DNA from 2 places in the Rhizobium sp. BIGb0125 genome. Region 1 is predicted to be linked to the other one. Evidence: riboswitches for the same ligand, from Rfam matches in the RefSeq annotation. Region 1 holds a riboswitch; the other holds the start of a gene.

Region 1 (4,813 bases):
CTCCGCCCATGGCCAATATCAGGCAGATCACACCCAGGATCAGCGCATACCCATCGGCGTCATTGGTGCGATAGCTGCCCATATTGCTGTAAACCAGCCAAGGCAGCGTGATAAAGTTCTGCGAGCCGAACAGGGCGATTGCGCCAAGATCGCCAAGTGACAGCGCCATTGCAAAGCTGAAGGCCGTTGCCAGGGGTTTACGCAGGATTGGCCAATGGAGGTAACGCAATCTGGCAAAACCATGCATGCCGAGACTGGCTGACAGTCTTCCAGTTCGCGCCTGGTGGGTCTGGAACGCCGGTTCAAGTACCCGCATAACGAAGGGCAACGCCATCAGCATGTTGATGCAGGCAACCAGCGCCGGTGCAAACAGCGTGATGTCGCCAAGCGGCCGTAACAGCAGGAACCAGCCACTCCCCAGCACCACTGGTGGCACCAGCAGCACCATGGATGCGCCACCGGACATCGTGGAGGCCATAAGACGTAGTGTCAGGTTTGCCTTGCGGTTGCCACGGATCGTCGAGCGCGCGTTGATGAGGGCGACGGAAATGCCAATGGCAATACTGGCTGAAACCAGCGCAATGGACAGGCTGGTTCCGGCTGCCCGCCAGAACACATCGGCCGCCAACAGGCGTGATAAGTTGGCGGTCGAGCCGGATATGGCGATACTAAGCATGGGTGCCACCATAAAAACCACAGCGGCGATAATTAGAATACCGTCGCGCAGCCGTACCTGAAGCCGTTTTCCATCATAGCGCTGGATTGCTCGGCCGTGGCTCAAACCCTCGTCGTCAGGTCTGGGCAGCCAGCTTAATAAGGCGAGCAACAACCCGGTCATGACGATTTGCAGAGTAGCAAGAGCAATGGCGCGTGGAGGATCGAAATCAAAGCGCAGCGATTGATAGATCGCCACTTCAAGCGTTGTCGCCGCAGGCCCGCCGCCCAACATCAGCACAAGGGTGAAACTGGTGGCGCAAAGCATAAAAATCAGCCCGGCGACACCGGGAACCAGTTTTATCAGCGCCGGCCATTCAATGAATCGGAAAATGGACCAGGATGGCATGCCAAGGCTTGCCGCCATACGCCAATATTCACCGGGAATACGCTCCAGCCCGGCCAGCAGCAAACGGGTAGCAAGCGGCAGGTTAAAGAAGACATGTGCCAGCAGAATTCCTGACAGGCCGTAAATGCTGAAAGGTTGTTCAACACCGAGTGATGTCAGTGTGGTGTTCAGGAAGCCCTGTCTTCCCCAGATGGCAATAAGGCCAAGCGCACCGACGATAACCGGTAGCCCCATGGGAACGGCCATAAGGCGGATAATCCAGATACGACCGGGAAACGCAGTTTGTCTTGCCAAAGCCAGTGCGACAGGCAGCGCAAAAAGGATCGATAGTCCGGTCGATAACGTTGCTTGATAGAGGGTGAAGCGCAGGATACGCCAGGTGTAGGTACCGAACAGCTCATCGCTTGCAGCACCTGCATCAAAAGACAGAAGGGCAAATGTGCCAAGGCCAATGAATGCGAGAACAGCGGCAAAAGCCGCCATTCCCGTGCCTATCGATTGCCGTTGTTCGGCCTTTGAAATCATGGCGCTGGCCCGAATTTCCGATTTGCAAAGGTTAGTTGATGCTCATGGCTGTCAGCCACTCATCAATCCATGCCTTGCGGTTCTTGGCCACTTCCTCAGGTGACATCAGGAATGTCTTGGTGGGAACAACAAGTTTGGAAAACGCCTCGGGCAGCGGTGCGCTGGTTGCCGCAGCCGGCATCATCCAGTTGTTTTCCGGTATGGCGTCCTGGAAGCCCGGTGTCAGCATGAAGGAGAGGAATGACTTGGCAAGGTCTTTCTCTGGGGCATTTTTCAACAGGCCGGCCACCTCGATCTGAATGTAATGACCTTCCGCGAAGCTGGCTGCCTGATAGCGGTCTGTGTTTTCTGCGACCATGTGGTAGGCAGGTGAGGTCGTGTAGGACAGCACCATTGGCACTTCTCCCTTGGTGAACAGGCCATAGGCTTCAGACCAGCCCGGCGTGACCGTCAAAATACGGTTATTGAGCTTTGCCCAGGCTTCCGGTGCCTGATCACCATAAACGGACTTCACCCACAGGAGCAGGCCAAGGCCGGGGGTAGAGGTGCGCGGGTCCTGAATTGCAATCTTCTGGGAAGGATCACCTTCGACCAGATCCTTCAGGCTCTGTGGCGGGTTCTTGATGGTCTGGGTGTCATAGATGATGGCGAAGTGGCCGTAGTCGTAGGGAACAAAGATATCATCCTTGAAGTCGCCTGGAATCTTGGCAGCTGACGTATCGATGCCGCTTGCCTCGAACAGGCCGGTTTCCTTGGCTTCAGCAACAAGGTTGGTGTCGAGCCCCAGAACGACATCGGCGTTGGATGTTTCACCTTCCATCTTGAGGCGCGTCAAAAGCGCAACGCCATCGGCAACACCGACAAAATTGACAGTGCACTGGCAATTTTTCTCAAATGCTTCCTTGACCTTGGGGCCAGGACCCCACTCGGACACGAAGCTTTCATAGGTGTAGACCGTCAGTGCCTTGTCGGCTGCAAATGCTGCGCCGGGCACGGCAAATGCCGCAAGCACCAGTGCCTTGGCAATCAGGGAATTGTTCAAAATGCTGCGCATCCGCGCCTCCTCTTTCATATGTTGAACGGGAATAGGGCGCTGATAATGAGCCGTCTAATCCCTCCGCCGGTGTTAACCGGATCAGGTTCTTCGGGTTGGCGGAAGCCTCTCAGCCTTGTCCACAAAGACAAAGCACCCCGTTAGAGCAAGGCAAGGTGTAATCTTACTGTCATCACTTGGCAAGATAGCCAGTCATGGCAACAGTCGGTGTTTGATCCGATGGTGTCAGGACTGCCCGGTCATATGGACCAGTTCCCAGACATGACCGTCGGGATCCTGAAAACTTCCGGCATACATGAAGCCATGATCCTGAATCGGTTTCCATTCGCGGCCGCCGGAGGACAATGCTGTGGCAATCATCCTGTCGATGTCTTCGCGGCTTTCTGCCGTCAGGCAGGTCAACACTTCGGTCGTGCGGGTGGCGTCGGCAATATCGCCGTTGATGAAATCACGGAAACGCTCTTCCTGAAGCAACATGACGAAAATGTTCTGCTCCACGATCATGCACAGCGTCCTCTCGTCCGAATATTCGGGATTGAAGCTGAAGCCGAGTGCGGTGAAGAAAGCTTTTGTCGTTTCGATATTGCGAACAGGCAGATTGACGAAAATCATACGCATTTTCTGAACTCCTCCATCTTTGCCAAGGAAAACGTAAAATCGCTTCCCTGTCAAAGACGGATGAAGAATAGAGGTTCCGGTATGGTGGAAGGAATTTTAGCCTTCCAGTTCCTCACGCAGCATTTCAAGCTCCAACCACTCTTCTTCCATGGTGACCAGCTTGTGTCGCAGCTTTTCCATTTCGTCGGCAAGCTTGCCAAAAGCTGTGGGGTCTTTGGTGAAGAGGTTGGGGTCGGCCATCTTTTCTTCGCGCTTGGCGATTTCGATCTGGGCCTTTTCCATTTCCTTGGGCAGGTTCTCCAGAGCGAACTTCTGCTTGAAGGACAATTTACCCTTGGCCTTTGGTGCATCATCCGACGCAGCTGAAGAGGAGGTGCTTTTTGCCTTTTCCTGCTTTTCCGCCCTGCGCTTTTCCTCGGCCGCGCCCTTGCGTTGTGACATCATGTCGGAATAACCGCCGGCATATTCGATCCAGCGGCCATCCGGCGCATCGGGGTTGGCTGGCGCAATGGTCGAGGTCACTGTTCTGTCGAGGAAGTCACGGTCGTGGCTGACGAGAATGACGGTGCCGACAAATCCGGCGACCACTTCTTGCAACAGATCAAGCGTCTCGATGTCGAGGTCGTTGGTCGGTTCATCGAGGATGAGAAGGTTGGTCGGGCGGGCGAGAATACGCGCCAGCATCAAACGAGCACGTTCACCACCGGAGAGATTCCTGATCGGTGTGCGGGCCTGTTCCGGCTGAAACAGAAAATCCTTCATATAGCCGGTTACGTGCTTCAGTTCGCCATTGACCAGCAGGTTTTCACCACGTCCGTCAGTCAGATAGTGCGCTAGCGTGTCATTCGGGTTCAGTTCTTCACGCTTCTGATCGAGCGTGGCGATGTCGAGATTGGTGCCAAGTTTGACCGTGCCGCTATCTGGTTGCAGCTGTCCGGTCAGCATTTTCAAAAGCGTGGTCTTGCCTGCTCCGTTTGGCCCAACCAGACCAATACAGTCGCCACGATGCACGCGCAGTGAGAAGGGTGCCACGATGGTGCGATCACCATAGGACTTGGTAATGCTGTCGGCCTCGATCACCAGTTTGCCGGATTCACGGGTATCGACAGCTGTGGTCTGCACGGAACCTTGCGGTCCCTTGTGGCCACGATGTTGAGCGCGCATCGCCTGAAGTTCGCCGACGCGGCGCATATTGCGTTTGCGACGGGCGGTTACACCATAGCGCATCCAGTGTTCTTCGCGCTCAATCGCCTTGCCGAGTTTGTGCTGCTCGAGTTCTTCCTCTTCCAGCACCTTGTCGCGCCATTCCTCGAAATGGGCAAAGCCGCGGCTGAGGCGACGCGAAGTACCGCGATCAAGCCATACAGTGGAGTTGGAAACTTTTTCAAGGAACCGACGGTCGTGCGAAATGAGGACCAGTGCGCTGCGGCTTTTCTGCAGTTCGTCTTCCAGCCATTCGATTGTCGGCAGATCCAGATGGTTGGTCGGCTCGTCCAGCATCAGGATGTCGGGTTCAGGTGCCATGACGCGAGCAAGCGCCGCACGACGGGCTT
Region 2 (4,813 bases), on a different contig from region 1:
TGGACTTTGTCGATGCTGCCACCGGTGCCGGTGCAGCAGGTCGCGAAGCCGAAGCGGCGGCGCGAGGAGCAGCAGGCCTTGCGAAACCAGCCATACCGCCGGTGCCTGTCAGTCTGAACTGGCCGAGCAGCGAGTTAAGGGACGTGGCTTCCGTTGCAAGACCATGGCTTGCCGCCGTTGTTTCTTCGACCATGGCAGCGTTCTGTTGCGTGCCCTGATCCATGGTGTTGACGGCGGTGTTGATTTCCTGAAGACCAACCGACTGTTCGCGGGTTGCCTCAGCAATCGCGTGAACATGCTGGTTGATTTCCTGAACCTGAGCAACGATAGCGTCCAGCGCCTTGCCTGTCTGGTCGACAAGGTGAACCCCGGTTTCGACATGCGATGTCGAGGCAGTGATCAGCGACTTGATTTCCTTTGCGGCATTTGCAGAACGCTGGGCAAGTTCACGAACTTCCTGCGCCACGACAGCAAAACCCTTACCAGCTTCACCAGCGCGGGCCGCTTCGACACCCGCGTTCAGAGCAAGCAGGTTGGTTTGGAAGGCAATGTCATCGATAACACCGATGATGTTACCGATTTCGCTGGAGGATTTTTCGATCTGCTCCATTGCGGTGACGGCTTCACGCACCACTTCACCAGACTTTTCTGCTTCCTGACGGGTACGGGAAACCAGGTGGCGTGCCTCTTCTGCGCGCTTGGCGGAATCTTTGACCGTCGTGGTGATTTCTTCCAGAGCGGCGGCTGTCTCTTCAACAGAAGCAGCCTGCTGCTCTGTGCGGCGGGAAAGGTCGTCAGCCGAGGAGCGGATTTCATTAGCACCAGCATCGATGGCGCGGGCATTTGTACCAACGCTCTGCATCGCCAGATCAAGCTTTTCTGCCGAATGGTTGAAGTTCTGACGCAGTGTGTCCAGTTGGCCGTTAAATGGATGTGCAATACGCGCAGCCAGATCGCCATCAGCCAGTTTGCCAAGCGCGGCACCCAGCGTATCGACGGCTTTCTGAATTTCTGCGGCTTCCAGGACCTTCTGCTGCTCGCGTTCAGCGCGCTCATTCTCGGTGCTGACGCGATCTTCATCAGCTTGACGGGACAGGCGACCACGTTCAATGGCGTTGTCGCGGAACACGGCCACTGCGGCCGCCATGTTGCCAATTTCGTCCTTGCGGTCGAGGCCGTCAATTTCAGACTTCACATCGCCACTGGCCAGTGTCTGCATGCGTTCGCGCAAACGAACCATCGGTGCAGTGATACCGGCGTGAGCGACGTAAATCGCAAAACAAACGGCCGCCACCAAGCCAACACACATAAAGATGAAGCTCTGTGTAATCGTCGAGCCGATCGATGCGGAAAGCGACTTGCTGCCATTGTCCAAAAGCTGCGACAGTGCGGTGTTGTTGGCACCGGCCTGATCCGAAACCTGTTTCAACAGTGTTTCCAGCTTTGACTGCATGGCTGGTAGTTCTGCGCCATTGCCGCCGAAATGCAGCTGCAGCATTTTTTCATACATGGTTTGCAGTTCGTTGGTCGAAGCCAGCAACTTCTCGATGTCGTCCTTGCGGCTCGGAACCGACGCCGGCACGGCGGCCAGTCGATCCTTGGCAAGCTTGAAGTTGGAGGCGAAGCGTTCGCGCATCTCCGGCAGGCCAGGATGCTGAGCATCCATTTGCAGCATACGCTCTGCCCAGACAACCGATGTCCAGATACCGGAAGCGGCACGGGCGCTCATCATGGCGGAGGTTGCTTCCTTGTCGATAAAGCCAAGGTAGCTGGTGTTTGCATCACTGAACTTGGCGGTAATGAATGTAAAACCACCAAACGAAACCAAGCCGAGCATGAACAAGGTGGAAAGTATCTTCCACTTGATGCTGAGGTTTTTCAACATGTTGGACTTCCTAGAACGAAAGGACAAGCGGAATACTGTGCCGCAGGCTGCGGCATTCCGACATCGATTTTTGTGGGAAAACTATGCTTCGACTAAAAGCTCAAACAACAAGCGTCATGCAGCCCCGGAAGGTGTCGTTCAACATCATTATAGAAAGAAATTTATTAAAAACTTGTATAACTTTCGGTTACAACCAGTCCAAGCGTTATAAAAAAACGCCTTAAAAACAGTATGTTCGACAGTTTTCATGTACAAGTAGCAATCTCATTGACAGCAGGGCAAAAACGCGACAATTTGCACCTATTCCGAGGGGGGCATCCTACGATGCTGAGATGGCGGTGAGCCGGACCCTTGAACCTGATCCGGGTCGTACCGGCGTAGGAACGGAAACAGCGGCATAAAGCCCCCTTTTCTCTTCTCCGCTTGCCTGGATCTCCGTGATTGTCACAAGTCTGGAGATCGTAGATGACATTCAAGATTGCTATAGGTGCCGTTCGCGGCCATCCCCCTCATTTGGTTTATCGTTTCGTATAAACCGAAATGCGTGTCTCATCCGCCGTTTGCGGCGTGCTGTTGCTGGTCGTTGGCTGGCAGGTTGGCACGTGGCTGTTTGCCCCTGCGCATTACATTCTGCCCTCGCCCTATGACGTCGTTTCGGCGTTGTCACGGCAGCCTATCTACTTGCTCGAAAACAGCCTGATCACCCTGACTGAAATGGTGGTTGGCCTTGTATTGGGCACAGGGTTTGGCGTTGGGACAGCTTTCGCAACAGCCGCATTTCCGAGACTTGGAAAGCTGGTCTGGCCAACCCTGCTGATCCTGCAGGCATTTCCCGTGTTTGTCCTTGCTCCCATCCTCGTGCTGTGGCTCGGTTTCGGCATGGCCTCGAAGGTAGCGATGACGACGCTGATCATCTTCTTTCCTGTCGCCTCTGCCTTCAATGACGGCCTACAACGCACGGAAAGAGCGATCCTGGATGCCGCAGCGCTCACGCAGGCAACACACTGGCAAATCCTGCTGCGGTTACGGGTGCCCCTTGCCCTGCCGGGACTGATTTCGGGCCTGCGGGTCGCAGCGCCGCTCGCACCCCTTGGTGCCGTCATCGGCGAATGGGTCGGCGCGTCCTCAGGGCTTGGTTTTGTCATGGTGCAGGCCAATGCCCGTATGCAAACCGATACAGTTTTTGCAGCCATGGCCATTCTTGCGGTTCTGACCGTGCTTTCTCGCCTTTTAATCGACCGCCTCACCACTGGGCTCACCCCATGGGCGGTCGAGACTGAACATTCCCTGCCATTTCTTAATTCCTCAAGGAAACACGCCTGATGAAGAAACTTGCCCTTTCTCTTTCCATCGCACTTGCGACGATCCTTCCCGCATCCGTGACACATGCCGCCGACAAGCTGACGGTGATGCTGGAGTGGTTCGTCAATCCCGATCACGCGCCGATGGTCATCGCCGCTGAACGCGGCATCTTCAAAGCTGAAGGATTGGAAGTCGAGCTGGTACCACCAGCCGATCCATCTTCCGTTCCGCGTCTGGTCGCCGTCAAACAGGCCGACATTGGCGTGCATTATCAACCAAACCTCTATCTCGACAACGCTGCCGGTTTGCCGATCCTGCGGTTTGGAACACTTGTCGAGACACCGCTTAACACCGTGACGGTTCTGGCTGATGGGCCGATCAAAAGCCTGAAGGACCTTAAGGGCAAAAAGATCGGTTTTTCTGTATCCGGTTTCGAAGATGCCATGCTGAAGCGCATGCTTGAGAAGGAAGGTGTCAGCCGTGACGATGTTGAGCTTATCAACGTCAACTTCTCGCTGTCACCTTCGCTGATCAGCGGCAAGGTCGATGCGACACTTGGCGGCTTCCGCAATTTTGAACTGACCCAGATGAAGCTCGCAGGTCACGAAGGTTATTCCTTTTTCCCTGAGGAGCATGGTGTTCCCGCTTATGACGAACTGATCTTCATCACCAATAAGGATCTGGTCTCGGACAGTCGCTTGCCGCGTTTCCTTGATGCCGTCGAACAAGCCTCGATCTTCCTCACAAACCACCCGCAGGAAGCTTGGGAACTGTTCATCAAAGCCTACCCCAGCCTCAATGACGACCTGAACCACCAGGCATTCATCGACACCCTGCCGCGTTTTGCCAAACGCCCCTCGGCACTGGATCGCGCTCGTTACGAACGTTTCGGCCAGTTCATGCAGGACATGGAACTGGTGAAACAGGCGCCTGCCGTTGAAGACCTTGCGGTGGAATTGCAATGAGCACGGCCCATACAATATCAGCTGAAAAGGCAGCCGATGTGCTCGAGCGGGTGCGGCAAAGCCGCCCTCGCGTCCATTGCCTGATGAACACCGTCGTGCAGAAATTCACTGCCGATGGCATTACGGCGGTCGATGCCATTCCTTCGATGACATCGTCGATGGAGGAAATCGAAAGTTTTGTTCTCAAAGCCGATGCGTTGACCATTAATCTCGGCACGCTGGATGCGGAGCGTCGCAAGGTTATCCTGCTTGCTGTGCAGGTGGCCAATGCGCATGGCAAACCTTGGATCGTTGACCCCGTCCACTGCGACTACTCTCCGTCGCGACTGGCGTTTGCAAGGGACCTTCTGCAACATTCGCCGACCATCATCCGTGGCAATGCGGCTGAAATGGCGCTGTTTGACGACACAGGCAACAGCTTGCGAATTCAAACCGGTCCGCAAGACCATTTGTCTCTCGCAAATCGATCGGTCCGTATTTCCAACGGTCATCCATGGATGGCGAAAGTGACCGGAACAGGCTGCCTTTCCGGCGGCATAATCGCCGCGTTCCTAGCGGTAGAGCCAGACGCGCTGCTGGCGGCCAGTGCGGCCCTGTGTGTGACGGGAATTTCTGCAGAGCAGGCCGCGGTCTACGCCAACGGTCCCGGCACATTCGAGCC

Evidence for each region. A riboswitch is a leader RNA that binds a small molecule or an ion and turns the genes downstream of it on or off. The one in region 1 is predicted to bind thiamine pyrophosphate.
Region 2: linked by a shared signal. The riboswitch ahead of M2418_RS12620 (ABC transporter permease) and the one ahead of thiB (thiamine ABC transporter substrate binding subunit) in region 1 are both predicted to bind thiamine pyrophosphate.

Annotation. Positions count from the first base shown of each region.
Region 1 is NZ_JANUDV010000008.1:138,240-143,052, forward strand. Features, by position in the region: gene thiP (thiamine/thiamine pyrophosphate ABC transporter permease ThiP) at 1-1,588, opposite strand, end outside; gene thiB (thiamine ABC transporter substrate binding subunit) at 1,620-2,642, opposite strand; TPP riboswitch at 2,684-2,792, opposite strand; gene M2418_RS21560 (VOC family protein) at 2,868-3,260, opposite strand; gene M2418_RS21565 (ABC-F family ATP-binding cassette domain-containing protein) at 3,357-4,813, opposite strand, start outside.
Region 2 is NZ_JANUDV010000004.1:190,781-195,593, reverse strand. Features, by position in the region: gene M2418_RS12625 (methyl-accepting chemotaxis protein) at 1-1,885, opposite strand, end outside; TPP riboswitch at 2,184-2,286, shown strand; gene M2418_RS12620 (ABC transporter permease) at 2,426-3,208, shown strand; gene M2418_RS12615 (ABC transporter substrate-binding protein) at 3,208-4,152, shown strand; gene M2418_RS12610 (hydroxyethylthiazole kinase) at 4,149-4,813, shown strand, end outside.